4 regions of the Pectobacterium cacticida genome follow, and region 1 is predicted to be linked to each of the others. Evidence: predicted binding sites of a transcription regulator. Region 1 holds the regulator's gene; each other region holds the start of a gene.
What was found. Region 1 encodes PurR, which represses purine synthesis genes. Its sites were predicted from a motif close to CANGCAAACGTTTGCNTG; they were not measured.
Positions count from the first base shown of each region.

Region 1 (8,074 bases):
CTTCGATCACAGTTTTGTCATGGCCGCTGCCGCGCGTTGTAACCTGAAACGTAACCCATTCCATCCCTTCGCCACATTCGATACCGCCGCGCTCAGCGGGCTGGTTTTAGGCCAAACCGTGCTTGCAAAAGCCTGTATTGCTGCCGGCATTGCCTTTGATTCCAGTCAGGCACATTCCGCGTTATATGACACTAATCAGACGGCATTACTATTTTGTGAATTGGTTAACCGCTGGAAACGTTTGGGGGGATGGCCCATTTCCGTTGAAGACAATGCGCAGGAAAACGCGCCAGCCGAAGGTTAAAATGATAGGAAAAGCAAATTTAAAAACAGGTGTCCGTGGACACCTGTTGTGCGCTTACGCCATAACCCGCTTTAATACCTTCACCTTACGTAGCGAAGCTACTATTCTTGATCGGCCTGCTGTGCTTTATATTTATCCGCAGTTTCTTTAATGAGTTGCTGCAACTCACCGTGCTGAAACATTTCTACCACGATATCACAACCACCGATCAGTTCGCCGTCAACCCACAGTTGCGGAAATGTCGGCCAGTTCGCGTATTTCGGCAGTTCAGCCCGGATATCCGGGTTCTGTAGAATATCGACATAAGCGAAGCGCTCTCCGCAGGCTGACAAAGCTTGTACAGTCTGGGCGGAAAAACCGCAACTTGGCAATTTGGGTGAGCCTTTCATGTACAGTAGAATCGGGTTCTCAGCAATTTGGCGCTGAATTTTTTCAATTGTCGGTGTCGTCATCTTCTTGCTTCCTTAACCTATAGAATGGCTAACACGCAAAAACGCTAGCCAGAATCGCCGTCAAACAAGTATGACGGCAACTTCATTCACTGTCATTGTACCGATGCCAGCATCCACAAAAAAACGCCATTTTTTATAGGGGTATTCCCTATAGGGGATGCTTTATGGTCAGTCTAACGGTGCTGAAAAATCTATCAGGCAAACAACTATTAACCTTTTTTCACGTTTTTATATGAATAAAGCGGACATACCCACTTTTTTATATCGTCACTTTCAGGAATACTGGTTGTATTGTGCAGATTAAGGATTTTGTGCGGCCATCATCATTATGCGTCTGTTTATTACTCTTTTTATCATATTTTTCAGCAATCTGTCCCTGAATGTCGCTCAGGCGGCACCACATAGTTCGCATTCTGCATCTAAAAAAAGCCCCGTCGAAGAAACCAATAAGAAACACCGTCAGACCAAGATCAACGCGAAATCTCCAACGCCAATAAAAAGCAAAAAAAGCGAATCCGCCACTGTCAGTAAGAAAACGTCAGCGCGTAGTATGCGCAACGCAACGGTTAAAAAAACACCGCGGATGCAAAGTGGTACCCCAGCGCTCGTAAAAAAGAATCTTAAAAAACCAGGATATGGAAAAACAAGGCAGCGAGTCGCACAGAACAGCGCTAAAACCAAGTTGAAAAAGCCGTTGTATAAAGGAAAGCTGATTAAACCCTCGCCCGTAACCGGGAAAGGAATGGCGCTCAGCGCGGCGCATAAAAAACGGTATCAGCATGCTAAAGCCACGGCCATGAATAAGTTGATGAGCCAGATAGGCAAACCATACCGCTGGGGCGGGAGCTCTCCCTTTACCGGGTTCGATTGTAGCGGGTTGGTTTATTATGCTTACAAAGATGTCGTCAAAATTCAAATTCCCCGTACGGCAAACGAGATGTACCACCTTCGTGATGCCGCCCCCATTAAAAAGAGCGAACTTGAGCGGGGCGATCTGGTCTTTTTCCGTATCAATAACCGTAATACCGTCGACCACGTAGGCGTTTATTTGGGGGATGGCAAATTTATTCAATCACCACGTACAGGTTCGGATATACGAATCAGTAAGCTGAGCGCGGATTATTGGCAGGAACACTATGTTGGCGCTCGTCGCGTCGTCACACCACAGACCATACGTTGACGAACATATACAGGCGCAAATAAGCACCCTCTTTCAGGCACGTCTCATACTTCACGTGCCTGAATACCTTCCCGGCAAGGTGCATCATTCGATTAATTCAGTATCGCAATAAAACTAAACGTGATGATCAATACCAACGACCCCACGGTTGCCAACAAAGACATCTTCAAATTCGTATCCATAATTACTCCTTTAGTCAACGGGTTTCATCTGCAAAACGCCCCTAATGTGTAGCTGGAGCGATGTAGCCGTAAATACGACAGGCCAACGGACGATCCTGATTCTTTCATAATTCTAACGAAAAATCTCGGATGAACCGCTCGCTAATAGTATATTAATCCTTTCACTTTAATGATAAATCGGACACAATCCGCTGCTTACGAACACGCTGCGTATCCGTCGAAAAACGTCAACCCAGACCCCTTCGATATAACATTCGGTATTCTCCTTCTTAAATCCTGTTTTTAGCTTAGGGGAAGAACATTTAACGTAGGCAAACGATTAACAATATACTTCCGTCTGTAACGGGTAAGTTCAGGAGTTATTTTTAGATGGCAACGATTAAAGACGTGGCAAAACGTGCTGGCGTTTCTACCACAACCGTATCGCATGTGATCAATAAAACACGTTTCGTCGCCGAAGAGACCAAGGCCGCCGTGAGATCGGCGATCAAAGAATTGCACTATTCACCCAGCGCCGTCGCCCGAAGCCTCAAAGTCAATCACACTAAATCTATTGGCTTACTGGCGACCTCCAATGAAGCGCCCTACTTCGCCGAAATCATTGAGGCGGTTGAAAACAGTTGCTATGCCAAAGGCTACACCCTGATATTGTGCAATTCACATAACAATATCGTCAAACAACGCGCCTATCTCTCTATGTTGGCGCAAAAACGTGTTGATGGTCTGTTAGTGATGTGCGCTGAATACCCTCCTGAACTACTTGCCATGCTGAAAGATTACCGCGGCATCCCAATGGTTGTGATGGATTGGGAGCAGATGCACAGTGGTTTCACCGATACGATCATTGATAACGCCTTTGAAGGCGGTTATATGGCAGGTCGCTACCTGATTGAACGTGGGCACCGCGATATTGGCGCCATCCCCGGCGTTAAGGAACGTCATACCGGAAGAGGACGCCACCTCGGTTTTTTAAAAGCACTAAAGGAAGCCAACATTGCTGTACGCGAAGAGTGGATTGTACAGGGCGATTTCGAACCCGAATCCGGATATAAAGCGATGCACCAAATTCTCGCACAAAAACAGCGTCCAACGGCCATATTCTGCGGTGGAGATATCATGGCGATGGGCGCTATCTGCGCGGCGGATGAGCTGGGGCTGCACGTGCCACAAGATATTTCGGTGATCGGGTATGATAACGTGCGCCACGCGCGTTTCTTTACTCCGGCATTGACCACCATCCATCAACCCAAGGAGCGCCTTGGGCAATCGGCATTCGCCATGTTATTAGATCGTATTACCAGTAAGCGAGAAGATGCACACGTCATCGAAGTGCATCCAACGCTGATTGAACGCCGTTCGGTTGCCGACGGCCCCTACATCGACTATCGTCGTTAGTCACACTACGCGGCTCAAAAGATCGCTCTTGCTCCAACGTGCCCCCCTCATCGCTTCAGCCAAACTTCTTGTATGCTGGCTGAAGTCGTTCTAAATTGAATATTCCATTTCTTTTCTCAAATGACTGCCGACCCATCGGTTGCGATAAGTACTGTCCACGTATGTTTGACGATACTTTACTATGTGAATTATAGGCGAAATGTTGAGGAGACATGATGAGTTTACCTTATACAGAAGAGCGGGATAACGATACTGCGCCCTGGTTTAACATCGTGCAGGACATACTGGCCAAAGCAGATATTACGATCAACGGCTCACGTCCTTTTGATATACAAGTAACAAATCCCCATTTCTTTAAACGGGTTTTACGCGAAGGATCGCTGGGGCTGGGAGAAAGTTACATGGAAGGATGGTGGGAATGCGACAGGCTGGATATGTTTTCCCATCGCGCTCTACGTGCAGGCTTGGACAACAAATTGCCTATGCGAATGAGCGACCTCACGCGGGTTGCTCTCTCCCGGGTTATGAATTTCCAATCCCGTCGACGTGCTCAGGTCGTTGGTAAAGTCCATTACGATTTAGGCAACGATCTTTTTACTCTTATGCTGGACCCTTATATGCAATATTCCTGCGGTTATTGGAAGCAGGCGCAAACGCTAGAACAGGCCCAGGAAGATAAGCTCGCCATGATATGTGAAAAACTCCAGCTAAAACCGGGGATGACGTTGCTGGATATCGGCTGCGGCTGGGGTGGCCTTGCCGCCTTTGCAGCGCGACACTACGGCGTGTCGGTTTATGGCGTTACCATATCTAAAGAACAGCAACTATTGGCACAACAGCGCTGCCAGGATTTAGACGTGACGATTAAGCAACAGGATTACCGCGATCTGAATCAGCAATTTGACCGCATCGTATCAGTAGGGATGTTTGAACATGTGGGGCCGCGTAATTATGACCACTATTTCCGCATTGTACGACGCAATTTAAAACCTAACGGACTGTTTTTACTTCATACTATTGGTTCCAATAAAACTGATTCACGCGTCGATCCCTGGATTAATAAATATATTTTCCCTAACGGCTGCATCCCTTCTGTACAGCATATTGCGCAGGCGAGTGAGCCATATATGGTGATGGAGGACTGGCATAATTTCGGTGCCGATTACGATCGTACATTAATGGCATGGCATGAACGTTTTCAGCAAAACTGGTCTCAGCTTTCTACACGTTATCCAGAGCGCTTCCGCCGGATGTTCAGCTATTATTTGAATATGTGCGCGGGTGCCTTCAGAGCCAGGAACCTTCAGCTCTGGCAAGTCGTATTCAGCTTGAATGGTATAGAAGGTGGGTTACGCGTGCCGCGGTAACAGGGACTGAGAGGGAAACCGGACGATATGATTCGTCCGGCCTTGCGCCGTTAGCCGTGCATCCCTAAATTTCTTTTCCAACCTCATGCGCCGGCTTGCTGGCTAATACCCGTTCTACCGTATCCACAACGGCCTGCGTCTGCGGATCGATTTCGATGTTAACGCGATCCCCCAAACGTTTACGTCCCAGCGTGGTGCGGTTCAACGTTTCAGGGATTAAGTGTACGCAGAAACGCCCGCGAGTGACTTCTCCCACCGTCAAGCTGATACCATCGATCCCGATAAATCCCTTATACAATACATATTTTGTCAGTGCCTCATCGGACAGACGAAACCAAATCTGGTGATTGTTTTCTGAAACCTGAATCTTCACCACTTCCGCCGTACACATGATATGACCCGACATCACATGCCCGCCGATCTCATCACCAAATTTAGCGGCTCGCTCAAGATTCACGATATCGCCTTCATGAATATCACCCAGATTTGTGAGTCGCAGCGTTTCTTTCATCAGATCAAAGCTGACGCGATCGTCGTTAATTGCGGTTACCGTCAGGCAGCAGCCATTATGCGCAACCGAAGCCCCTGGCGCTAATCCTGGCAGAAGATGTGACGGAAAATGGAGCGTGTGGGTTCGAAAATTGGCTTTTTCTTCAATTGACACCACCGGCGCGGTGCCCTGTACAATACCGGTGAACATACGGTTTGCCTCTTAAAAATAAAGAAATGACAATGCCAGTGTGCCCGATATTCTGTGAAAAACCAAACCGGTAATGGTATTTGTCCGCGCGCTCTACAGCACTGCCTGGCAAAAGAATATATTGCCCTCCAATGCTGCTTTGCATCCGTTAAATCGATACAATAACGTCCTTTTTATTCTAAGCTATTTTCACCTCTGGGCTTTTTATTCCGCCGTCATTCAAGGAAGGTATTCGTGCAACAGTATCTGGCAGAAGCGCGTAAATTATTGGCGCTCGCTATTCCTGTCATTATTGCGCAAGTGTCCCAAACATCAATGGGTGTGGTCGACACGATTATGGCTGGCGCCTACAGCGCCACCGATATGGCCGCCGTTGCTGTGGGAACCTCTATCTGGCTACCTGCGATCCTTTTTGGTCATGGTCTGCTTTTAGCGTTAACCCCCGTCGTCGCGCAGCTCAATGGGTCTGGCAGACGCGAACGTATTTCCCATCAGGTTCAGCAGTCTTTCATCCTGGCTGCCGTGCTCTCGGTGATAACGATGTGGGCACTGTATCAAGGAGAATTCATCATTAATCTGATGAGCGCCGATTCCCCTGAGTTGGCGGCAAAAGCCATCGGTTATCTACACGCGTTGCTATGGGGTGTTCCCGGTTATCTGTTTTATCAGGTGTTACGCTGTCAGTGTGAAGGGCTGTCCAAAACCTACCCCGGCATGACGATCGGGTTCATTGGCCTCGTTATCAATATTCCGATCAATTACATCTTTATTCACGGCAAATTTGGCATGCCCGAACTGGGCGGTGTGGGCTGCGGCGTCGCTACCGCCTCGGTCTACTGGATCATGATGTTATTGATGTTGATATATACGCGTCACGCGTCCTGGCTACGCGATATTCGCCGTCATCGATCAGCATTCCGCCCGGATGTTGCGGCATTGAAACGCCAGTTTAACCTCGGTTTGCCTATTGCGTTAGCGCTGCTTTTTGAAGTCACGCTGTTTGCCGTCGTGGCGCTCTTGGTCTTGCCGCTTGGCGTTGTTGATGTGGCTGGCCACCAAATTGCGCTAAATTTCAGTTCACTTATGTTCGTCCTTCCGCTTTCAGTTGGCGTGGCAACCACGATCCGCGTCGGACATCGGTTAGGAGAAGGTTCCGTTGATAATGCGAGAATCGCCTCGCACACCGGTATCATGACGGGGATCGCGTTAGCGACCTGCACAGCCATTTTCACCATTCTGCTACGCGAGCCAATCGCCCGGCTTTATAATCAGGATCCGCAAGTTGTGGCGATGGCATCACATCTCATGCTGTTTGCGGCTATTTATCAAATTTCCGACGCCGTCCAGACCATCGGCAGCGGCGTCTTACGCGGCTATAAAGATACCCGATCTATTTTCTATATTACCTTCACCGCATACTGGGTCCTGGGGTTGCCGAGCGGCTACCTGTTGGCGTTGACGGACATGATCGTACCACAGATGGGGCCTGCGGGTTTCTGGTGTGGCTTTATCATTGGCCTGACGGCGTCGGCGATAATGATGGTAACGCGGATTCGTTTCCTTCAACGCCAACCGGCGGATCGTATTTTGGCCCGGGCCGCGCGGTAGATAGCCTGAGAACCTGTTTCCTACTCGACGGCATATGTGCGAAATCGTGCACGTGAAATTATACAAATCGCCACGGCGTTACCGCACGGTAGCGCCGCAGACTGCCTGAAGAAGAAGGCCTGACGTTGAAAAAAACGGCAAACTGGAGACAAGTTCAGCACTCCCTTCGGGAAACGCATAAAATTGTATTATTCTCCTTGCCAGTTTTTCTCCCGCTCGCTACTATTTTCCCGCTGCCAAACGGGTAGCCCTGCATTATCGATGCGTTCATAGCTCAGTTGGTTAGAGCACCACCTTGACATGGTGGGGGTCGTTGGTTCGAGTCCAATTGAACGCACCACTTCTTTTAGTGATTCCCCATTATTGACCTCAATTCAACTGTGCATTCTATCTTTAGCACGTTCTACTGGATCATCGATCACCACCACGTACTGCCCGGCACGCACGGATGAACCCGGCTGGCAGAGAATTTCCCGTACTGTGCCACGCTGAGGCGACACAATCGGAATCTCCATCTTCATTGATTCAAGGATCATCAAGGTGTCTCCTTCTGCTACCGTCTTACCTACTTCCGTCGTGACCTGCCAGAGATTGCCCGATATCGGACTTTCTACACCGACCTGCCCCGGCAGAATGACCCTATCACTTGCTGACTCGCTCACCTCGTCAACACTCTCCGCGACCGCTTGCCCGGCAATACGCCAGCGCTCGCGTTCTTCATCAAACGCGGCACGTTGGCGTGTGCGGAATGCTTCAATGCCTTCTTCCTCCCGCGCCAGAAAATCCTGATAGGCGCTTAGCGCGAGTTCACTATGTTCAATGCGCAGCGGATAGCGTCCTAGCGGGAAATCCCGTCGGATAGACAATAGCTCATCTGCTGACACAG
Region 1 covers NZ_CP133656.1:1,812,158-1,820,231, reverse strand. The annotation lists gene rnt (ribonuclease T) at 1-304, shown strand, start outside; gene RFN81_RS08540 (Grx4 family monothiol glutaredoxin) at 406-756, opposite strand; gene RFN81_RS08535 (C40 family peptidase) at 1,085-1,936, shown strand; gene RFN81_RS08530 (YnhF family membrane protein) at 2,029-2,118, opposite strand; gene purR (HTH-type transcriptional repressor PurR) at 2,488-3,513, shown strand; gene cfa (cyclopropane fatty acyl phospholipid synthase) at 3,729-4,880, shown strand; gene RFN81_RS08515 (riboflavin synthase subunit alpha) at 4,945-5,580, opposite strand; gene RFN81_RS08510 (MATE family efflux transporter) at 5,815-7,188, shown strand; tRNA gene RFN81_RS08505 (tRNA-Val) at 7,452-7,528, shown strand; gene uca (urea carboxylase) at 7,563-8,074, opposite strand, start outside.

Region 2 (8,074 bases), 1.8 Mb from region 1:
AAGGTGAAAATGTTTCACGAACACAGTATTTGCTGTCTATCCAACTTTGATTTTGAAAGGAACAACGCGCACGATAAGCCGCTGCAATGATCCCATCACCCGTCCGCTCGCCCGACCACCGCGAACGTAAACGGCACCCTCACGTGCTTCATCGTTGTGATCAACTTATGGCAGGACTTTCCCCCGCAGGAATGTGCTCATGCTGGGCGCAGCACAGCAAAAAGCCCCTGTCTTGCGACAGGGGCTTTCCACTTATTTGAAGCCTGGCAGTTCCCTACTCTCACATGGGGAGACCCCACACTACCATCGGCGCTACGGCGTTTCACTTCTGAGTTCGGCATGGGGTCAGGTGGGACCACCGCGCTATCGCCGCCAGGCAAATTTCTCGTCTCTTCCTGAGACTCGCCCTTCGGGTCGTCGCTTTGCGACGCACAAAATCGTTCCAGACGATTTGTCTCCTCCCTTCTCAGGCCAGCGCTCCGCGCTGTTTTATGTCCACGCCATCGCGCAAACATTTAATCTTCAATCTTCGAACAAGCTGAATATCGTTCTCTATGCGTCTTTCATCTCTCAAAACACCTTCGGTGTTGTAAGGTTAAGCCTCTCGGGTCATTAGTACTGGTCAGCTCAACGTATCGCTACGCTTACACACCCAGCCTATCTACGTCGTCGTCTTCAACGGCCCTTCAGGGGCATCTTGTGCCCAGGGAAGACTCATCTCGAGGCAAGTTTCCCGCTTAGATGCTTTCAGCGGTTATCTCTTCCGCACGTAGCTACCGGGCAATGCAATTGGCATCACAACCCGTACACCAGCGGTGCGTTCACTCCGGTCCTCTCGTACTAGGAGCAACCCCTCTCAATCTTCCTACGCCCACGGCAGATAGGGACCGAACTGTCTCACGACGTTCTAAACCCAGCTCGCGTACCACTTTAAATGGCGAACAGCCATACCCTTGGGACCTACTTCAGCCCCAGGATGTGATGAGCCGACATCGAGGTGCCAAACACCGCCGTCGATATGAACTCTTGGGCGGTATCAGCCTGTTATCCCCGGAGTACCTTTTATCCGTTGAGCGATGGCCCTTCCATTCAGAACCACCGGATCACTAAGACCTGCTTTCGCACCTGCTCGAGCTGTCACTCTCGCAGTCAAGCTAGCTTATGCCTTTGCACTAACCTCCTGATGTCCGACCAGGATTAGCTAACCTTCGTGCTCCTCCGTTACGCTTTGGGAGGAGACCGCCCCAGTCAAACTACCCACCAGACACTGTCCGCAACCCCGCTCAGGGGCCCACGTTAGAACATCAAACATTAAAGGGTGGTATTTCAAGGTTGGCTCCACGCAGACTGGCGTCCACGCTTCAAAGCCTCCCACCTATCCTACACATCAAGGCTCAAGGTTCAGTGTCAAGCTATAGTAAAGGTTCACGGGGTCTTTCCGTCTTGCCGCGGGTACACTGCATCTTCACAGCGAGTTCAATTTCACTGAGTCTCGGGTGGAGACAGCCTGGCCATCATTACGCCATTCGTGCAGGTCGGAACTTACCCGACAAGGAATTTCGCTACCTTAGGACCGTTATAGTTACGGCCGCCGTTTACCGGGGCTTCGATCAAGAGCTTCGCCTTGCGGCTTACCCCATCAATTAACCTTCCGGCACCGGGCAGGCGTCACACCGTATACGTCCACTTTCGTGTTTGCACAGTGCTGTGTTTTTAATAAACAGTTGCAGCCAGCTGGTATCTTCGACTGGTCTTAGCTCCATCCGCCAGGGACTTCACCAACTCCAGCGTGCCTTCTCCCGAAGTTACGGCACCATTTTGCCTAGTTCCTTCACCCGAGTTCTCTCAAGCGCCTGAGTATTCTCTACCTGACCACCTGTGTCGGTTTGGGGTACGATTCGATGTGACCTGGTGCTTAGAGGCTTTTCCTGGAAGCGTAGCATCGGTTACTTCATCACCGTAGTGACTCGTCATCACGCCTCAGTGTTAACAATGACCCGGATTTTCCTAAGTCATCCACCTTCACGCTTAAACCGGGACAACCGTCGCCCGGATAACCTAGCTTTCTCCGTCCCCCCTTCGCAGTCACACCCAGTACAGGAATATTAACCTGTTTCCCATCGACTACGCCTTTCGGCCTCGCCTTAGGGGTCGACTCACCCTGCCCCGATTAACGTTGGACAGGAACCCTTGGTCTTCCGGCGTGCGGGTTTTTCACCCGCATTATCGTTACTTATGTCAGCATTCGCACTTCTGATACCTCCAGCAGCCCTCACAGGCCACCTTCGCAGGCTTACAGAACGCTCCCCTACCCAACAACACCTTAGTGTCGCTGCCGCAGCTTCGGTGCATGGTTTAGCCCCGTTACATCTTCCGCGCAGGCCGACTCGACCAGTGAGCTATTACGCTTTCTTTAAATGATGGCTGCTTCTAAGCCAACATCCTGGCTGTCTAGGCCTTCCCACATCGTTTCCCACTTAACCATGACTTTGGGACCTTAGCTGGCGGTCTGGGTTGTTTCCCTCTTCACGACGAACGTTAGCACCCGCCGTGTGTCTCCCGTGATAACATTCTTCGGTATTCGTAGTTTGCATCGGGTTGGTAAGTCGGGATGACCCCCTAGCCGAAACAGTGCTCTACCCCCCAAGATGAATTCACGAGGCGCTACCTAAATAGCTTTCGGGGAGAACCAGCTATCTCCCGGTTTGATTGGCCTTTCACCCCCAGCCACAAGTCATCCGCTAATTTTTCAACATTAGTCGGTTCGGTCCTCCAGTTAGTGTTACCCAACCTTCAACCTGCCCATGGCTAGATCACCGGGTTTCGGGTCTATACCCTGCAACTTAACGCCCAGTTAAGACTCGGTTTCCCTCCGGCTCCCCTATTCGGTTAACCTTGCTACAGAATATAAGTCGCTGACCCATTATACAAAAGGTACGCAGTCACCCAACTAGTGGGCTTCCACTGCTTGTACGTACACGGTTTCAGGTTCTATTTCACTCCCCTCGCCGGGGTTCTTTTCGCCTTTCCCTCACGGTACTGGTTCACTATCGGTCAGTCAGGAGTATTTAGCCTTGGAGGATGGTCCCCCCATCTTCAGACAGGATATCACGTGTCCCGCCCTACTCATCGAACTCACAGCCTGTGCATTTTTGTGTACGGGACTATCACCCTTTACTGTGCGACTTTCCAGACGCTTCCACTAATACACACACTGATTCAGGTTCTGGGCTCTTCCCCGTTCGCTCGCCGCTACTGGGGGAATCTCGGTTGATTTCTTTTCCTCGGGGTACTGAGATGTTTCAGTTCCCCCGGTTCGCCTCATGACACTATGGATTCATGTCATGATAGTGTGTCTAAACACACTGGGTTTCCCCATTCGGGTATCGTCGGGTATAACGCTTCATATCAGCTTACCGACGCTTTTCGCAGATTAGCACGCCCTTCATCGCCTCTGACTGCCTAGGCATCCACCGTGTACGCTTAGTCGCTTAACCTCACAACCCGAAGGTGTCTTTGATAAACCAAAGTCATCATCGCGCTGTGATTATTTGAGAGACTCATTGACAGACAAATTCACCGTGTTTACCCATAAATAGCCAAGGTATTCACGATTATTCCGCTGTCATGTTTCAATTTTCAGCTTGTTCCAGATTGTTAAAGAGCAAAATACTTCGCAGCATACTGTTTCCAATACACTCTGAAGTCTTTTTAATGGTGGAGCTATGCGGGATCGAACCGCAGACCTCCTGCGTGCAAAGCAGGCGCTCTCCCAGCTGAGCTATAGCCCCATCGCTACTCGCAGTCACCCTAATTACCACTCATGGAAGAGTTGGTAGGCCTGAGTGGACTTGAACCACCGACCTCACCCTTATCAGGGGTGCGCTCTAACCACCTGAGCTACAAGCCTATTAAGGTATTCTGCTCGCTATCTTCATCAGACAATCTGTGTGAGCACTTCACTCAATCCATATCTTCTTGCTAAGGAGGTGATCCAACCGCAGGTTCCCCTACGGTTACCTTGTTACGACTTCACCCCAGTCATGAATCACAAAGTGGTAAGCGCCCCCCCGAAGGTTAAGCTACCTACTTCTTTTGCAACCCACTCCCATGGTGTGACGGGCGGTGTGTACAAGGCCCGGGAACGTATTCACCGTAGCATTCTGATCTACGATTACTAGCGATTCCGACTTCATGGAGTCGAGTTGCAGACTCCAATCCGGACTACGACGTACTTTATGAGGTCCGCTCACCCTCGCAGGCTCGCTTCTCTTTGTATACGCCATTGTAGCACGTGTGTAGCCCTACTCGTAAGGGCCATGATGACTTGACGTCATCCCCACCTTCCTCCGGTTTATCACCGGCAGTCTCCTTTGAGTTCCCGACCTAATCGCTGGCAACAAAGGATAAGGGTTGCGCTCGTTGCGGGACTTAACCCAACATTTCACAACACGAGCTGACGACAGCCATGCAGCACCTGTCTCACAGTTCCCGAAGGCACTAAGGTATCTCTACCAAATTCTGTGGATGTCAAGAGTAGGTAAGGTTCTTCGCGTTGCATCGAATTAAACCACATGCTCCACCGCTTGTGCGGGCCCCCGTCAATTCATTTGAGTTTTAACCTTGCGGCCGTACTCCCCAGGCGGTCGACTTAACGCGTTAGCTCCGGAAGCCACGCCTCTAGGGCACAACCTCCAAGTCGACATCGTTTACAGCGTGGACTACCAGGGTATCTAATCCTGTTTGCTCCCCACGCTTTCGCACCTGAGCGTCAGTCTTTGTCCAGGGGGCCGCCTTCGCCACCGGTATTCCTCCAGATCTCTACGCATTTCACCGCTACACCTGGAATTCTACCCCCCTCTACAAGACTCTAGCCTGTCAGTTTTGAATGCAGTTCCCAGGTTAAGCCCGGGGATTTCACATCCAACTTAACAAACCGCCTGCGTGCGCTTTACGCCCAGTCATTCCGATTAACGCTTGCACCCTCCGTATTACCGCGGCTGCTGGCACGGAGTTAGCCGGTGCTTCTTCTGCGGGTAACGTCAATCATGAAAGGTATTCGCTCTCACGCCTTCCTCCCCGCTGAAAGTGCTTTACAACCCGAAGGCCTTCTTCACACACGCGGCATGGCTGCATCAGGCTTGCGCCCATTGTGCAATATTCCCCACTGCTGCCTCCCGTAGGAGTCTGGACCGTGTCTCAGTTCCAGTGTGGCTGGTCATCCTCTCAGACCAGCTAGGGATCGTCGCCTAGGTGAGCCTTTACCTCACCTACTAGCTAATCCCATCTGGGCACATCCGATGGCAAGAGGCCCTAAGGTCCCCCTCTTTGGTCTTGCGACATTATGCGGTATTAGCTACCGTTTCCAGTAGTTATCCCCCTCCATCAGGCAGTTTCCCAGACATTACTCACCCGTCCGCCGCTCGTCACCCGAGAGCAAGCTCTCTGTGTTACCGCTCGACTTGCATGTGTTAGGCCTGCCGCCAGCGTTCAATCTGAGCCATGATCAAACTCTTCAATTTAAGATTTGTTTGATTTGCTGAACTCGTCAGCCATGCTCAAAGAATTAAAACTGTTTATTCGTAATGAATTTACTGTTGTTCACTCTTCAAGACTTTTTATATCGTTAAGATACGGTCTTGTGAGTGCCCACACAGATTGTCTGATTGAATTGTTAAAGAGCAGTGCCGCAGCGTACTGCGGCGCGGGCGCATATGTTATGCGTTTCCGCTGTGAAGTCAAGTCATGACTGACTGCCTTCGTTGAATCTTTTCCCTTTCCACCACAACCGCGTGTCGCTGTTGCCGTGTCAGTGGTGGCGCATTATAGGGACTTCTCGCCCTGCCGCAATAAGTATTTTAAAGAAAAATGACTGTTTGCTGCATTCCACAGCAAAACCCCGCCTTATACCTTTTTCTGCACAAACTTATCCACAGAAAGCATTCTACTCAAAAATTGACGAGCATCACGCAAACGTTTTCGCTACAATTCACCCCGTTCAAAATCGTCGTGTTTTTGCGAACGCTAACTGAATATTTCTCTTTATTCCGCAATTATTGCTCTGACAAAGACGATATTCACATACCGTTCTTTACTGACTACCCAAATCCAGGGGATAACATCATCATGCAACAACGCCGTCCAATTCGCCGCGCTCTGCTCAGCGTTTCTGACAAAGCAGGTATTGTCGAATTTGCTCAAGCTCTGTCCCACCGTGGCGTCGAGCTCCTTTCAACCGGAGGAACCGCCCGTTTGCTGGCCGATGCTGGCTTAGCGGTGACAGAAGTCTCTGACTATACCGGTTTCCCGGAAATGATGGATGGGCGAGTAAAGACCCTGCACCCGAAAGTACACGGCGGCATTCTGGGACGACGCGATCAAGATGATGCGATCATGGCGCAGCACGACATCAAGCCGATTGATATCGTCGTTGTGAATCTGTATCCGTTTGCCCAGACCGTCGCGCGTGAGAACTGCACATTAGAAGATGCCGTTGAAAACATCGATATCGGCGGCCCGACTATGGTTCGCTCCGCGGCTAAGAACCATAAGGATGTGGCTATTGTGGTCAAGAGCAGCGACTACAGCGCTATTATTAATGAAATCGACGCCAACGAGGGTTCGCTAACCTACGAAACCCGTTTCGATTTAGCGATTAAAGCCTTCGAGCATACTGCCGCGTACGACAGTATGATTGCCAACTACTTTGGCGCACTGGTTCCGCCTTACCACGGCGATACCGATAAGCCATCTGGCCACTTCCCACGCACATTGAACCTGAACTACATCAAAAAGCAGGATATGCGCTACGGCGAGAACAGCCATCAGCAAGCTGCCTTCTATATAGAAGAGAATATTCACGAGGCATCTGTCGCCACGTCTACACAGTTACAAGGAAAGGCGCTGTCTTATAACAACATCGCCGATACCGATGCAGCGCTGGAGTGTGTGAAAGAATTCGCCGAACCCGCCTGCGTTATCGTTAAACACGCGAATCCTTGTGGCGTCGCCATTGGCGGCTCAATTCTTGATGCCTATGAACGCGCCTATAAAACCGACCCGACATCTGCATTCGGCGGCATTATCGCTTTCAACCGAGAATTGGATGAAGAAACTGCACAAGCCATCCTCAGCCGCCAGTTTGTCGAAGTGATTATTGCGCCATCCGTCAGTGAGGCGGTATTGAAAGTGACAGCCGCCAAACAAAACGTACGTGTCCTGACCAGTGGTAGCTGGCAGCAACGTATTCCTGGCCTGGATTTCAAACGTGTCAACGGCGGTTTGCTGGTACAGGATCGTGATTTGGGTATGGTTGACGCGTCTCAACTGCGCGTCGTGACTGAACGCCAGCCGAACGAGCAGGAATTACGCGATGCACTCTTCTGTTGGAAAGTGGCTAAATTCGTTAAATCCAACGCGATCGTCTATGCCCGCGACAACATGACTATCGGGATAGGCGCCGGTCAGATGAGCCGCGTTTACTCTGCGAAAATAGCCGGAATAAAAGCGGAAGATGAAGGGCTGGAAGTAAAAGGTTCCGCAATGGCTTCTGATGCCTTCTTCCCATTCCGCGATGGCATTGATGCTGCCGCGGCCGTTGGCATTACTTGCGTGATCCAACCGGGGGGGTCCATTCGTGATGATGAAGTTATTGCTGCCGCCAACGAACATGGCATTGCGATGATCTTTACCGGTATGCGCCATTTCCGCCATTAATTCTGGAGCTTGACTGAAATGAACATTTTAATCATTGGCAGTGGTGGACGCGAACACGCGTTGGCCTGGAAAACGGCGCAATCGCCGCTGGCTAAGCGCGTTTATGTTGCTCCAGGCAACGCGGGCACCGCACTTGAACCGGCGCTGACCAACGTCGATATCGCCGCAACCGATATTCCTGCGTTAGTCGCCTTTGCACAGGAAAACCACATCGATTTAACCATCGTTGGCCCAGAAACACCGTTAGTTCTTGGTGTTGTAGATGCGTTTCAGAGTGCAGGCCTAAAAATCTTTGGCCCAACACAGAGCGCAGCCCAGTTAGAAGGTTCTAAAGCCTTTACAAAAGATTTTCTGGCAC
Region 2 covers NZ_CP133656.1:3,641,856-3,649,929, forward strand. The annotation lists rRNA gene rrf (5S ribosomal RNA) at 262-377, opposite strand; rRNA gene RFN81_RS16575 (23S ribosomal RNA) at 592-3,497, opposite strand; tRNA gene RFN81_RS16580 (tRNA-Ala) at 3,716-3,791, opposite strand; tRNA gene RFN81_RS16585 (tRNA-Ile) at 3,834-3,910, opposite strand; rRNA gene RFN81_RS16590 (16S ribosomal RNA) at 3,983-5,522, opposite strand; gene purH (bifunctional phosphoribosylaminoimidazolecarboxamide formyltransferase/IMP cyclohydrolase) at 6,127-7,716, shown strand; gene purD (phosphoribosylamine--glycine ligase) at 7,735-8,074, shown strand, end outside.
Region 2: a site for PurR is predicted at 5,967-5,984, ahead of purH (bifunctional phosphoribosylaminoimidazolecarboxamide formyltransferase/IMP cyclohydrolase). Genes of this name have one in related genera too.

Region 3 (8,074 bases), 1.0 Mb from region 1:
ATTGTTTCCAGTGATTGCGGTTGCCCTGATTGGCCAGTGCGATAGTGGCAGGCTCAATGTCCAGTAAAATCGTCTGATTATCTGCTGCCGTGTTTTTAATGGTCTGACTGTAATCGCCAATAAATGCGTAGCCATTTTCAGCATTTTGTTTGGTGAAGTGGGTGTGTACCGCTGGCGTACCGTCTTTCCCTTCAGCCGTCTTCACGCGGGTGGTCGGCGTAAGCAGCACCGGTGTGAGCTTGTGTTGGCGGGCAAACGTAATATAGCGCTCCAATGATGTCTGGAATGACATATCGTCTTTTCCCTGCGGCGCCTGCTTTTTCCCGGTAGCGTCGTTGGGATAAGTACAAAGGTTTGCTACATCGGCGGGGCCGCGTACCGCTTTTGCGCTGTTGCAATTTTGATCGTTATGGCCCATCTGAATGAACAAGAAATCGCCTTCTTTCATCAGCGGCCGCATCTGGCGGAACCAGCCTTCGTAAAAATAGTCGCGTGAACTGCGGCCTGCGCGTGCGCCATTCACCACCTTGATGCCGCTCTTTTTGCTGAACTGTTGTTCAAAAACCTGTCCCCATCCCATACGGGGAAAGCGCCCTTTTTCATAGTTCGCCGCCGTTGAATCACCGACGATGAAGATACGCGTTTGCGCATTCTTAATCGCATCCAGATTCTGGCGGGCAGAACGATAATCCAAGGGTTCATAACGACCTTGATTATTCAGGCCGACAATGGGATGAAATGCGCTATCAGTCAGCACCGTATGACCGGAGTAGCCAGTATTGTTGTGGTAATTACGATTGTGATTAATGACGTCGACGATTTTAGTCACGGTTTCCTGCTGGCCCGCAGGATAAGTCAGAGGATCGAAGTGTGCGGGTGCCTTGATGCCCGCCTGTTTCAAGGCGTTATTAAAACCAACGTGAAAATTAGCATAGGCTCTTTTCCATGCGGCGGAATCCAGCTTTGGCGAGGCTGTGTCGTCGGTAAATTGCTGAGGGCCTATATAACCTGCCGCGACTGCGACATCTGAGGTAATACGGTCAGTCAATGGGTTGATATTAGCAATATTCTCTTTGCCGCTATGTAATGACGGGGCCACAGCGGATAGGCAAATGGCGCGGGGGATGTTATTCAGTAAACAGTTATTGCCGCCGGACTCAATAGCTAAAAGACGCAGTGGTGGGGTAAGGCCTGAAATATCAAGATGATATTTTCCTTGCTCGTCGGTTTGTGTCTGCCGCTTCTTGCCACGCTGATCTCTGATAATGATGGTGGCGGGAAAGTGGATATCCCGTACGGTGACCGCACCAGATAACCCTGTTTTTTCATCTAGCACGGCACCCGACAGTTGTTGCGTTTTATCCTGAGCAATCGTTTGAGGCGTCGTAGCGGGATGCTTAGCGTAAACCAGCGTTAAAGGTGCGAAAAGCATCAATGTTAAAGCGACACTACCTGAAAAACATTTTGCCATGGTCAGACATATCCCTTGTTAATTAATGAGAGACGGTGGGTTATTGCGTCCTGTGTTATCCAAGAAAGGCCCCCGATTTCTTGTCATACTTGTCGCGGCATTTCACGATAACGTGAACGCTTTTATTGTGCGCGCAATGTAGCTCAAGGGCGATGCCTAAACGCCAATTTCACTGATGAAACATGTATTTATTAAAAATGAAATGTTATTTCAAAGCGTCGGTTTTTTTTGTGACTTACGTCTTTTTTAGCGGATGATTACGGGGACAAGATAGCAATTTGTGATCGACAAAGTATTTTATGGACAGTGGTATATGAGGGTAAAAAGGCCGCAAAGCGCGGCCCAAGTGTTCGGTTCATAATCAGCGAGGGTTAGACAATTTTATGCGGACCAAAACATTCGTAATGCAACTGCTCAGTAGAGACCCCCATAGCCAGCAGTTGCTGGGCGACAAATTGCATGAAAACAACAGGGCCACACAAGTAATAGTGCATGCCCGGCGTCGTTAATGCCGTTTTTAACGCGTCTAGCTGCATCAGTCCGCGATGATGGTAATCCTCGCCTGGGCGATCGGCCTGAAGCGGTTCTCGATACCAGATGTGCTGCTGGAACTGTGGCAGCGACAGCCCTGTTTGTTTAATTTCATCCGCAAACGCATGCGTCGCGCCGTTTTCTGCCGCATGCAGCCAGATGACCTGCGCCTGGTGGTCCTGCTGTTTGAGCGCGTGCAACATGCTCAACATCGGCGTTTGCCCCACGCCGCCGGAAATTAGGGCAACCGGCGTGTCGGTTGAAATATCAAGAAAGAAATCACCGTGCGGCGCAGCGAGATAAATGACATCGCCTTCGCGGGCAATGTCATGTAAGTAGCCGGAAACCGTGCCCAGATCTTCGCGTTTGACCGCAATTCGATAGCATTTTCCGTTTGGCGCGTGAGTCAGCGAGTACTGGCGAATTTCCTGATTGGCGAACCCATCATGTCTGATATACACCGCCAAATATTGGCCCGGTTGAAAATCAGCAATAGGCTGGCCGTCGATAGGTTCCAACGTGAAACTGGTAATCACGGTGCTTTGCGGTTGCTTACTTACTATGCGGAAAGGCCGTACGCCGCGCCAGCCGCCCTCTTTCGCTTCAGTGCTACGGTAGATATCGCTCTCGCGTTGGGTGAAGACGTTGGCCAGTACGCCATAGGCTTTACCCCAGGCATCCAGCACCTCCTGTCCAGGACTAAACATTTCGTCCAGCGTAGCCAGCAAATGGCGGCCTACGATCTGATATTGGTCGGCTTGAATATTAAAGCTGGCGTGCTTCTGGGCGATGCGTTCAACCGCAGGCAGCAGCGCGGGCAGGTTTTCTATATTCGTCGCATAAGCGCAGATGGCATCGAACAGCGCTTCCCGCTGATCGCCATTGCGCTGGTTGCTCATGTTAAAAATATCTTTTAGTTCGGGATTATGGGTAAACATGCGATCGTAAAAATGCGCGGTCAGTTTAGGGCCGGTCTCCGCTAACAAGGGGATGGTAGATTTGACGATGGCGATAGTTTGGCTATCCAGCATGGTGGCTCCTTATTATTGGTGTGATTTATAAGATGTATTTAATATGAATCTTATTGGGTTTGCCTGTCGCTGTAAATAACCTTTTAGGCCTTAGGGATGTTTAGTCGGAGGTAATGGAAAGTGACATGAAGAATTAACAAGTGACGAATGAACAAAAATCCGGTTGTTGTGGGGCAACCTATTCTTGCTAAAGCCTTGTGCTGCCTGGAGCTAATCGTTTGCGTAAAAACCTCTGCCAAGAGCTATCTTCGCGAGGGAAAAACGGTTTACACTATATACTATTCCTCTAAAGGGTAGCCCGATTTCTATATGGGTCATTAATGCCCAGTCTATATTATGTTAGCTGAGTCAGGAGATGCGGATGTTAAAGCGTGAAATGAACATTGCCGATTATGATGCCGACCTGTGGCAGGCAATGCAGCAAGAAGTGGTGCGTCAGGAAGAGCACATTGAGCTGATTGCGTCAGAAAATTACACCAGCCCACGCGTAATGCAGGCTCAAGGGTCTCAGTTAACCAACAAGTATGCCGAAGGTTATCCTGGCAAACGTTACTACGGCGGCTGTGAGTATGTTGACGTGGTTGAGCAACTGGCGATCGATCGAGCGAAGGCCTTGTTCGGCGCTGATTATGCCAATGTGCAGCCGCATTCTGGCTCGCAGGCTAACTTTGCTGTGTATACCGCGTTGCTGCAACCGGGAGACACCATTCTGGGTATGAATCTGGCGCACGGTGGTCACCTGACGCACGGTTCCCCTGTTAACCTGTCGGGCAAACTGTATAACGTCATTCCTTACGGTATCGACGAAAGTGGCAAAATTGACTACGACGAAATGGCTGAACTGGCGCGCAAACACCAGCCAAAGATGATCGTTGGCGGTTTCTCTGCTTATTCTGGCGTGGTTGACTGGGCGAAAATGCGTGAAATCGCAGATAGCATCGGCGCCTACCTGTTTGTTGATATGGCGCACGTGGCGGGTCTGGTCGCCGCAGAGGTTTATCCAAACCCAGTTCCTCATGCTCACATCGTAACCACAACGACGCATAAAACGTTGGCTGGCCCGCGCGGTGGCCTGATTTTGGCGAAGGGCGGCGATGAAGATCTCTACAAAAAGCTGAATTCGGCGGTTTTCCCTGGCGGTCAGGGCGGCCCGTTGATGCATGTTATTGCAGGCAAAGCGGTTGCACTGAAAGAAGCGATGGAGCCGGAATTCAAAGTTTATCAGCAGCAGGTGGCAAAAAATGCCAAAGCGATGGTGGAGGTCTTTCTGGCGCGTGGCTTCAACGTGGTTTCCGGCGCCACCAGCAATCACCTGTTCCTGTTAGATCTGGTGAGTAAGAATCTGACGGGGAAAGAAGCCGATGCCGCGTTGGGTCGTGCCAACATCACCGTGAACAAAAACAGCGTGCCCAACGATCCGAAGAGCCCGTTTGTCACGTCCGGTATTCGTATCGGTACGCCCGCCGCAACCCGCCGCGGTTTTAAAGAAGCGGAAGTGCGCGAGTTGGCCGGGTGGATCTGTGATGTGTTAGACAACATCAACGACGAAGCCACCATTGAACGCGTAAAACAGAAAGTGCTGGATCTTTGCGCCCGCTTCCCGGTTTACGCTTAATTAGGCTTTTTCACTGAAATTGCGTTCAGACGCCTATCCAAACGCCAGCTTTTACGCTGGCGTTTTTTGTGTCTGGCATCTCGGTGCCAGCATCGCGATTATTCGGTAGTAAAACAGAGAATGTGGTGTAACCCAAGGTGGTAAAACAAATGTTACATTATAACGTTTTCAAATGGGGTGGGGGACGGCTAAAGTGGCTACTATTAGGTCTGACATTTTGCCAGCCGGTTTTCGCTCACCCACACAGTTTTATTGATATGCAAACGACGATTGAGAGTCACAACGATCACATCACCGGTTTACGCATGCAGTGGACGATGGATCCCATTACGTCCGCCGATTTGTTATACGATGCCGGAAAGGCAAAGCCGGATTCTGAAGTCTGGAAAAAGCTGGCGGCAGAAGTCATGGCTAATGTGTTGGGGCAACACTATTTCACCGATATTTACCGTGATGACCAGCCTGTTAAATATGCGCCGGTGCCAACCGAATACCATCTTTCGCGCAAAGGTAATCAAGTTGTTCTGGCATTCGTATTGCCGTTGGCGCATCCACAACCGATAGCGGGAAAACCTTTTCTGATTTCTACTTATGACCCGACCTATTTTGTCGATATGTCTTATCAAAACGATAAAGCGATAACACTTTCGTCGGCATTGGCGCCACGTTGTAACACGACGCTCTTTACGCCGAAACCCAACGCCGAACTGCAATCGTATGCGTTGTCATTGGATAAAAATACGGCGCCGGATGAAGATATCGCGCTAGGAAAACAGTTTGCTCAACGGGTGACGTTACAATGCCAGTAAACTTCATCGCACGACCACGCCGACGGTCAACGCTGCGTAGACTGCGCGACCTATGGCCGTTGTGGCTTTTTTTGACGTTACTGGTTTCGACATTGTATTACGTTGTGGCGTACTGGCCGCAAATCGTACTGCAAAGTGCAATTTGGCAGAAAGCACTGCACCAGCAAATGTCGCATCTGCTGCAAATGGTCGAGCGGCAACCACATCAGGCAGGATTAAGCCTACTGTTATTCAGTCTGGCCTATGGCGTGCTCCACGCGGTAGGGCCGGGACATGGTAAGGTCGTTATCATGACTTATTTGGCCACACATCCATCGAAGTTGAAGAGCAGCCTGAAGTTAACACTGGCTGCCTCACTGGTTCAGGGAATGGTGGCTGTGGCGCTAGTGAGTGTTGTCTTGGGGATCTTGCAGTTGTCGAGTCGAACGCTACATCACAGCAGCTTCTGGATGGAAAAGGGCAGCTTTGTGTTGGTGGCGGGACTGGGCGCGTTACTCTCTTTGCGGGCGCTGAAACAACTCTATGTCACTCTCATAAGGCAACCTGCCCCGGTGACCATTATGCGCATTGTCCCATTGCAGAATGCGCGACTGAGCGCACTCGCAGATAGGCGTATGCCTTTGCGCCCGCATTTAACATCACATCACTTTTCTCATCAGCATGACGGTTGTGGTTGTGGGCACCGCCACCTTCCTAACGCGGAGGAACTTGAAGGGGATAACCACTGGCGAACGCGACTAATGATCGTGCTGGCGATGGGAATGCGCCCCTGTTCAGGCGCAATTCTGGTGCTACTCTTCGCTAAAGTCATCGGGGTTTATGCCTGGGGAGTGGCTGCCGCACTGGTGATGGCGGCCGGAACGGCTATGACGATCTCCGCCCTGGCCGCACTGGTTTTTTTCTGCCGCCGCACCGTAGAGCGTCTGAGCACGCATCGTGCGCCGCCGGTGTGGCAGCGGGCAATGTTTTCCCTTTTGGCTTTTTCGGGGGGAGTGATTTTGATGGTTTCCGGCATGTTACTGTATGTTAGCGCGCAGCCCGCACTAATGGGGGGAATTAGGCCCTTCTCCGGCTGATGCAGTCTTTCTCATTATAAACAGTCACTGTCTGGTAAAACGCACCGAAGCTGATAGGGGTCGCCCCCGGAATCTCTAAAGCGTCGGTGCGCTGACCAGCCCGTCAATAATCACCTGTGGCACACCCTGTGAACAGCGTTCGATGCGACCGCGCACGCCGTAAACCGTAGCCAAACTCTCTGGGCTTATGACTTCTGCCGGTGCGCCATTTGCGATCAGATTACCGTCTTTTAGCATGAGAACATGGTCGCCGTGACGAAGTGCGATATTGATGTCATGTACCACGACGACGGTAATCATATTACGTTTGCGCGTTTCTTTACGCACCACATCCATGACGTGGAACTGATAGTTTAAGTCTAGCGCACTGAGTGGTTCATCCAGAAGCAGCAAAGCAGGCTGGCGGATTAGCGATTGTGCTAAGCCAACCAACTGTTTTTGCCCACCAGAGAGCTGGTCAAGATAACTTAACGCCAGGTGCTCAATACCCAACTGACGTAATAGTGCTATTACTTCATCCTGTTTTTCAGCACTGTGCCTGCCTCCCGACGCCCGCTGCGCAACGATGATCGATTCCAGCACATGTAAATGAATGCCTGCGGGTAAAGATTGCGGCAGATATACGACGCTTTCTGCCCGCTGTGCGAATGACTGCGCTATCAGATTAGTGTCATTCAGCCACAACTCGCCTTCTGCTGCATTTAGGCCCGCCATGGCGCGTAGCAAGGTCGACTTGCCGCAGCCATTGGGGCCGAGCAGCACGGTAATTTTACCGCACGGCAACAAGGGGACGGACAGATCGCTAATTACCTGGCGTTTGGGATAACCGGCGCGAAAGTGGGAAAGCCGTAACCCGGAAGAGGCTTGATGATTCATACATTCCCTCTGTGACGCAGGATGATACTCAGGAAGAAGGGGACGCCAACCAGTGATGTGACAATGCCGACCGGAATGATGACGCCAGGGATCAGGTTCTTCGAGGCGACGGATGCCATCGACAGCACTAATGCCCCGATCAATGCGCTGGCTGGCAGGTAGAAGCGATGATCTTCACCGAAAATCATCCGGGCGATATGCGGCGCCACCAGACCGATAAAGCCGATGGGGCCGACAAACGCGACTGAAATGGCGGACAATATACTAATACGCAGCAGCGTTGCCAGACGCAAATGGCGAACGTTGATACCGAAACTGATTGCGCGATCTTCTCCCAATCGCAGCGCAGTCAATTTCCACGAACTCAGCAGCGAGATTGGCATCACGATGATAAGCACCAGAAACAGGATAGCCAATTTTTCCCATGAAGCGCGCGCCAAACTGCCCATCGTCCAGAACACCAAACCTTGCAGTGTATCTTCATTAGCGATGAACTGAAGCATAGAAACCAGCGCATTAAAGGTGAACACCAGCGCGATGCCAAAAAGAACCACGCCAGAGGTGGCGACCTGTGTCCAACGGGTAATGCCGTCGAGTAGCAGAACCGCCAGCAGCGCAAAAATAAAGGCGTTTGCTGAGATAAACCACTGAGCCGGAATGCCGGG
Region 3 covers NZ_CP133656.1:2,836,780-2,844,853, reverse strand. The annotation lists gene paeY (pectin acetylesterase PaeY) at 1-1,471, opposite strand, end outside; gene hmpA (NO-inducible flavohemoprotein) at 1,843-3,033, opposite strand; gene glyA (serine hydroxymethyltransferase) at 3,395-4,648, shown strand; gene RFN81_RS13110 (DUF1007 family protein) at 4,798-5,457, shown strand; gene RFN81_RS13105 (nickel/cobalt transporter) at 5,448-6,533, shown strand; gene RFN81_RS13100 (ABC transporter ATP-binding protein) at 6,609-7,409, opposite strand; gene RFN81_RS13095 (FecCD family ABC transporter permease) at 7,406-8,074, opposite strand, start outside.
Region 3: a site for PurR is predicted at 3,241-3,258, ahead of glyA (serine hydroxymethyltransferase). Genes of this name have one in related genera too.

Region 4 (8,074 bases), 760 kb from region 1:
TTCTTGAAGTTCATCATCTTAGTAAGCACGTTGGTCAAGGAGATAATCGGCTTTCCATCCTTACCGGAGTTGAGCTTATTGTCAAACCTGCGCAGACCATTGCCCTGATCGGGGAGTCTGGTTCGGGTAAATCGACCCTATTGGGGATTTTGGCCGGACTGGATGATGGCACCGAAGGTAACGTTACTCTGATGGGGCAATCGCTGAACGCATTGGATGAAGAAGGCCGTGCGGCGCTACGCGCCCAGCATGTCGGTTTCGTGTTTCAGTCTTTTATGCTGGTACCGACGTTGAATGCGTTGGAGAATGTTCAACTGCCTGCGTTGCTGCGCGGTGAAAGCGATAGCCATAGCAGGACACAGGCCGAGCAGCTTCTCCAGCAACTTGGCTTAGGGAAGCGCTTACATCATCTTCCGGCTCAGCTTTCCGGTGGCGAACAACAACGGGTGGCGCTGGCACGCGCATTCAGTGGCCGTCCTGACGTCTTATTCGCTGATGAGCCGACTGGGAATCTGGATCGTCAAACCGGTGAGCGCATCGTTGATTTGTTGTTCTCCCTCAATCGCGATTATGCCACCACGTTAATTTTAGTGACCCATGATGAGCAATTGGCAGCCCGCTGTGAGCGACGCCTGCGCTTGGTGGATGGCAAGTTACGGGAGGACGCATGATCTGGCGGTGGTTTTGGCGCGAATGGCGCTCTCCTTCATTATTAATTGTATGGCTGGCGTTAACGTTGGCGGTGGCTTGCGTATTAGCCTTAGGCACTATCAGTGACCGCATGGAGAAGGGGCTCAGTCAGCAGAGCCGGGATTTTCTGGCGGGCGATCGTGTACTCCGCGCTGCACGCCCTGTTGCAGAGGAGTGGCTTCAAGAAGCGCAGAAACGTGGCCTGACGCTCAGTCGGCAAATTTCTTTTATGACCATGACGTTCGCGGGCGATACGCCTCAGTTGGCGCGGGTCAAAGCTACCGATCGGCGCTATCCGCTGTATGGCAATTTGCAGACGCGCCCTGAAGGGCTGCATGCAGAAGCGGGGACGGTGTTGGTGGCGCCGCGCCTGCTCGCGTTACTCGGGCTGAAGGTCGGCGACATGCTTGATGTCGGCGATACGTCACTGCGTATCAGTGGCGAGCTGATTCAGGAGCCAGATTCCGGCTTCAATCCGTTCGATACCGCGCCGCGTATTCTAATGAGCCTGGATGATGTCGAAAAAACCGGGGCGATTCAGCCTGGCGGGCGCATTACCTGGCGCTACATGTTTTCCGGCAATGAACAGCAGATTAGTGCATTCAGCGACTTCATCAAGCCACAACTTAAGCCCGATCAGCGCTGGTATGGCATGGAAGATTCCGAAGGCGCGCTAAGTCAATCATTAAAGCGGTCGCAGCAGTTTCTATTGCTATCGGCGCTGCTGACGTTGCTGTTGTCTATCGCGGCAGTGGCGGTGGCGATGGGACACTATTGCCGTAGTCGTTACGATCTCGTCGCCATTTTGAAAACGCTGGGTGCGGGAAGACAGGCGTTAAGGCGCTTAATCATTGGCCAATGGCTTTCCGTGCTCGGTCTGGCGGCGGTGTGCGGTAGCGTGCTTGGTCTGGGGTTTGAGGCGCTGTTAATGAAAATGCTGGCGCCGGTGCTGCCCGCTGTACTGCCCGCCTCCGGGCTATGGCCGTGGGCGTGGGCGCTGGGGTCGCTGGTGCTGATCTCGCTGTTGGTTGGTCTTCGCCCCTATCGACTGCTGCTGGCGACACAACCGCTGCGTGTGTTGCGTCAGGATGTGGTGGCGAATGTGTGGCCGCTACGCTATTACCTGCCGGTTGTCCTGATTATTGTCGTTGGCCTACTGGCCGTGCTGTCTGGCGGCGGGGTACTGCTATGGTCGCTGCTCGGTGGCATGGCGGTGCTATCGTTCCTGTTAGGTGTTATTGGCTGGGGCGGGCTACTGCTATTACGGCGGTTGACGGTTAAACGATTGGCGCTGCGTCTGGCCATTAATCGCCTGTTGCGTCAGCCGTGGTCCACGCTCAGCCAACTCGCCGCTTTTTCGCTGTCCTTCATGCTATTAGCGCTGCTACTGGTAATGCGCGGTGATTTATTGGAGCGCTGGCAACAGCAGTTACCGCCGGGCAGTCCGAACTATTTCCTGCTGAACATCGCGACGGATCAGGTGCCGCAGGTGAAGGAATTTCTCGATCGGCATGATGTGATGCCGGAACATTTTTACCCGATTATTCGCGCGCGGTTGACGAAGATCAATCAGCAGATTGCGACGGAAGTGATCCATGAGGACGATCCGGGAGGCAACACGGTAAACCGGGAGCTGAATTTAACCTGGATGAATGGGATCCCGCCGCACAACATACTGGTGGAAGGCGAGGCGCCGAAAGCCGGCGAAGTCTCGATGGAAGAGAAAGAAGCCAAAGAGATGGGGATCAAAATTGGCGATACGCTGACCTTTACTGGTGACACACAGCCCTTTAGCGCTAAGGTAACGAGCTTCCGCCAGGTGGATTGGGAAAGCCTGCGTCCAAACTTCTTCTTTATTTTCCCGGTAGGGGCGTTGGATAACCAGCCGCAGTCCTGGCTGACCAGTTTCCGCTACGATGGCGATGAAAAGTTGATCGCGCAGTTGAATCGCCAATTCCCGACAATCAGCGTGCTGGATATCGGCAGTATTTTGCGTCAGGTTGGGCAGGTGTTACAGCAAGTCAGTCGGGCGCTGGAAATTATGGTCATTCTGGTATTGTTCTGCGGCGTGTTACTGTTGTTGGCACAGATTCAGGTTGGCATGCGTCAGCGGCGTCAGGAATTGATGGTTTACCGCACGCTAGGCGCGGGATTGCGCCTGTTGCGCACCACACTATGGTGCGAGTTTGCCGTGCTGGGATTGGTCGCGGGAACGGCAGCGGCGATCGGCGCAGAATCGGCGCTGTGGCTATTGCAACGTAAGGTGTTCAACTTTGCCTGGGAACCCAATATTACGATGTGGGTAACGCTCCCGCTAATCGCCGCATTTCTCCTGTCGCTCTGCGGCGGCTGGATAGGCCTGCGGCTATTGCGTGGTAAGGCCTTGTTCCGGCAGTTCGCGGGTTAAATTGCGTATAAGAATACGCAATTTTCTCTGAGACGAATTGCTATGCAAACACAGAGAAAGTTTCGTGCGCAGTACCGCCGCCACGTTTATGCAAAACCTTATAAGCGCCCGACGCAGGGCGCTCAAGCGCCGCAGCCCTGCGAACCCTGGCTTCTGGCTAAATTATGCCGCTACGCGGTTCCATCGGTGTTCATGACCGCTAACCGAGCCGCCAGTGACGCGTTCCCGACGCGGCACTGGCTTTCGCGACGTCCTGTCGCTCACTCGGCGGTCAAGCTCACCGCTGCATAATTTTTGATGCCGGATAACAGAGGAAATCTATCTTTTTACCTTACTGGCTGATAGAACTTCCCGGTGCTTCGCCGCCAATACCCGTCACGCTTTTGTGTTTCGCCAGATATTGGTGCTGGAAAATGCACATACGGATTGTATTGCGGTATTCACCGTTGATGAAAAACTCGTGGATCAGTTCGCCTTCCACTTCAAAGCCTAGCTTGCTGTAAATATGGATCGCTTTGTTGTTTTCCTTGTCCACAATCAGATACAGCTTGTAGAGGTTTAATACCGAGAAGCCGTAATCCATCGCCAGTTTGGCCGCCGCGCTGGCATAGCCGTGGCCTTGATAAGCGGGATCGATAATGATCTGAAATTCTGCGCGACGGTGGATGTGGTTAATTTCCACCAGTTCAACGAGGCCGACTTTGGTTTGCTCGTGTTCAATAATGAAGCGTCGCTCGCTCTGATCATGAATATGTTTGTCGTATAGATCGCTAAGTTCGACAAAGGCCTCATAAGGCTCTTCAAACCAATAACGCATCACGCTGGCATTGTTATCCAACTGATGAATAAAAGTGAGATCGTCTCGTTCCAGCGGCCGTAGCCGAACGGAACTGCTCGTACTCGACATCGTCAATCCTTATAAAGAAGAGAAATATGAACCTTTATTATCAGGAGTCCGCGGACATGGCAATGCCATTACAGACAAGGAGAGTGTCAGACTCTAGCGCAGAGCCTGACGAAATGATGAGAAATGAGCAGAACTGGCTTATCCAGCCGTATAGCCCTGCGGGGGAATGCGCACGCTATCCAGCCAGGCTTCGTTATCACGCATGACCAGCCTACCGTTCAGAAACCAGTTGACGACCATTGGATAAATCGTGTGCTCGCGCGATTTAACGCGCTGGCTCAGGCTCTCCTCGGTATCGTCGCTCAAAACGGACACTTTTGCTTGCAGAATGAGCGGGCCGCCATCCAGTTCATCGGTGACGAAGTGTATTGATGTACCATGTTCACGATCGCCATTTTCCAGCGCCTTGCGGTGCGTGTGCAGCCCAGGATATTTAGGCAGCAGAGAAGGGTGAACGTTAAGCATTCTTCCCGCGAATTGCGCGACAAATTCTGGACTGAGAATCCGCATATAGCCCGCCAGAGCCACCAGCGCTGGTTCATACTTCTCTATTTCGTTTGCTAGCGCCGTATCAAACGCGGCGCGATCGGCAAAATCATCAGGATTCAGGACGCAGGTAGGAATCCCGGCATGCCGCGCGCGTTCCAACCCGTATGCTTCCGCATTATGGCTGAATACGGCGGCAATTTTTCCTTTAACGCGTCCGTTCTTACAGGCGTCAATTAACGCCTGTAAGTTACTTCCATGACCTGAAATCAGCACCACAATGTTTTTCATTAGTTAATAACCACTGCGTCTCCGGCATCGGTTTGAGTAATGACGCCGATTTTCCATGCATTCTCACCGCTGCGATTAAGCAATGCGACGGCTTCATCTGCCCGTTCGGCTGGCAGTGCGATAATCATACCAACACCACAGTTAAACGTGCGATACATTTCGTGGCGGCTGATATTACCAGCCTGTTGCAGCCAGTTGAAAACCGCTGGCCATTGCCAACTGGATTCGTCGATAGTCGCCTGCATGCCTTCTGGCAGCACACGCGGGATATTTTCCCAGAAACCGCCGCCGGTCAGATGACAAATCGCATGGACGTCCACTTCCTCAATCAGGGCGAGTATGGATTTCACGTAGATTTTGGTCGGCGCCAGCAGGTGATCGGCCAGCGGCTTGCCTTCTAGTTCGAATTGCTCTGGATGAACGTTGCTCACTTCAAGCACTTTGCGCACCAGAGAATAGCCGTTTGAGTGTGGGCCGCTGGATGCAAGCGCGACCAGAACATCGCCGTTCTGAACTTTGCTGCCATCGATAATGTCTGCCTTTTCTACAACACCGACGCAGAAACCGGCAACATCGTAATCTTCGCCGTGATACATTCCTGGCATTTCAGCCGTTTCGCCACCGACCAGCGCACAGCCTGATTGTTTACACCCTTCAGCGATACCGGTGATTACGCTGGCAGCCGTATCGACATCCAGTTTGCCCGTCGCGTAATAGTCGAGGAAAAATAACGGTTCAGCGCCCTGAACAACCAGATCGTTTACGCACATCGCAACCAGATCGATACCGATCGTGTCATGGCGTTTCAGATCCATCGCCAGGCGCAGTTTAGTGCCGACTCCGTCAGTGCCGGAAACCAGGATCGGTTCGCGGTATTTTTGCGGTAAGGCGCACAAGGCACCGAAACCACCCAACCCACCCATAACTTCCGGGCGACGAGTTTGTTTCACTACACCTTTAATACGGTCTACCAATGCATTACCCGCATCGATATCCACGCCTGCGTCTTTGTAGCTGAGAGAGGTTTTGTCGGTCACTGCTGAGTCCCCACGAAGGTTACGGATTGTGTTCAGAAAGCATACTGTAGTAAAAATAATGCGCGGCAATTCTAACAGCGTAGGCAATCGTTTGCGAGCGATGCGTCATCGGCTGACTGCATTTCGTTGAGGACAACAATTTCTTTTTGGGGTTGATCTGGATCAGACTTAATCATATGGCGCTCTATATAAAAGGCGGTATAATCCGGCGATTTTTTTACGACGGGCTTTTATGTCCGCCTGGCGGGCCGCCATAGCGGTGTTTAAAATGCGTTTGACATTTTTGCCCGCCCACTAGCCGATGGGGAGAGAGTAATGAAGATCGTCGAGGTGAAACACCCACTCGTCAAACATAAACTGGGTTTGATGCGTGAGAACGATATTAGCACGAAGCGTTTTCGTGAACTGGCTTCCGAAGTGGGAAGTTTGCTAACTTACGAAGCCACGGCCGATTTGGCTATTGAGAAAGTTACCATTGATGGCTGGTGCGGTCCGGTGGAAATTGATCAGATCAAAGGCAAGAAAATCACCGTCGTGCCGATTCTGCGTGCTGGCCTGGGGATGATGGAAGGCGTACTGGAAAACGTCCCCAGTGCGCGTATTAGCGTGGTTGGTATCTATCGCAATGAAGAAACGCTGGAACCTGTGCCTTACTTCCAGAAGCTGGTGTCCAATATCGAAGAGCGTATGGCGCTGGTGGTAGATCCGATGCTGGCTACCGGTGGTTCCATGATCGCGACCATCGATCTGCTGAAAAAAGCAGGCTGCCACAGCATTAAGGTACTGGTATTAGTCGCCGCTCCAGAAGGGATTGCCGCGCTCGAAAAAGCTCATCCGGATATTGAGCTTTACACGGCGTCCATTGATAAAGGTCTCAACGAGCACGGCTATATTATGCCGGGGCTGGGTGATGCGGGCGATAAAATATTCGGTACTAAATAGCTGACAAGCCGACGTGATAGTCGGCTTTTTTATGGATGTGGGCCGACCCATTCCTAAGGTTCGCTGCCGCCTGTGTTACGTCACAGGCGGCGTCCTTGTGACATTAACCGCCACAACTCTCTTGCCCCATTCCTATGGGTGAGATGAATCCGGCAGTGATAAGACGTGCGGGTATTCCTGCAAAATAAATAGCCATACTACAGAGGATATTAAAGATGACTCGTCGCGCCATCGGAGTGAGTGAACGCCCTCCCTTGCTACAAACTATCCCGTTGAGTTTCCAACATCTGTTTGCGATGTTTGGCGCTACCGTGCTGGTTCCCATCCTATTTAAGATCAATCCGGCAACCGTATTGTTGTTTAATGGCGTGGGCACATTACTTTATTTATTCATTTGCAAAGGAAAGATTCCGGCATATTTAGGGTCGAGCTTTGCGTTTATTTCTCCGGTCTTACTGCTGTTGCCGCTAGGGTATGAGGTTGCGCTGGGCGGATTCATCATGTGCGGCCTGTTGTTCTGCGTGGTGGCGCTGATCGTTAAGAAAGCGGGCACTGGCTGGTTAGATGTGCTGTTTCCACCGGCGGCAATGGGGGCGATCGTTGCGGTGATCGGTTTGGAACTGGCGGGTGTTGCGGCGGGGATGGCCGGGCTACTGCCTGCCGATGGCGCCTCCGTCGATTCTACCGCGGTGACGATTTCACTCGCGACGTTGGCGATTACCATCCTGGGATCGGTCTTGTTTCGCGGATTTATGGCGATTATCCCAATATTGATCGGTGTACTAGCGGGTTATGCGCTGTCATTCGCGCTTGGCGTGGTGGATTTAACGCCGATTCGTGAAGCGCACTGGTTTGCGATGCCGACGTTTTATACGCCACGCTTTGAATGGTTTGCCATTCTGACGATTTTGCCGGCGGCGCTGGTGGTGATTGCCGAGCATGTTGGGCATCTGGTCGTGACGGCGAATATCGTCAAGAAAGATCTGATGCGCGATCCGGGTCTGCACCGTTCTATGTTCGCTAACGGCATTTCTACCATGCTGTCTGGTTTCTTTGGTTCCACCCCGAATACGACTTATGGCGAGAACATCGGTGTGCTGGCAATAACCAAAGTGTATAGCACCTGGGTAATCGGCGGCGCGGCGGTCCTGGCGATTTTATTGTCTTGTGTGGGCAAACTGGCCGCCGCGATTCAGGCAGTACCGGTTCCGGTTATGGGCGGTGTGTCACTGCTGCTGTATGGCGTGATCGGTGCATCGGGTATCCGCGTGTTGATTGAATCCAAAGTGGATTACAACAAGGCGCAAAATCTGA
Region 4 covers NZ_CP133656.1:1,055,865-1,063,938, forward strand. The annotation lists gene tesA (multifunctional acyl-CoA thioesterase I/protease I/lysophospholipase L1) at 1-17, opposite strand, end outside; gene ybbA (putative ABC transporter ATP-binding protein YbbA) at 1-671, shown strand, start outside; gene ybbP (putative ABC transporter permease subunit YbbP) at 668-3,097, shown strand; gene RFN81_RS04940 (hypothetical protein) at 3,140-3,388, shown strand; gene speG (spermidine N1-acetyltransferase) at 3,429-4,004, opposite strand; gene purN (phosphoribosylglycinamide formyltransferase) at 4,143-4,781, opposite strand; gene purM (phosphoribosylformylglycinamidine cyclo-ligase) at 4,781-5,818, opposite strand; gene upp (uracil phosphoribosyltransferase) at 6,134-6,760, shown strand; gene uraA (uracil permease) at 6,976-8,074, shown strand, end outside.
Region 4: a site for PurR is predicted at 5,899-5,916, ahead of purM (phosphoribosylformylglycinamidine cyclo-ligase). Genes of this name have one in related genera too.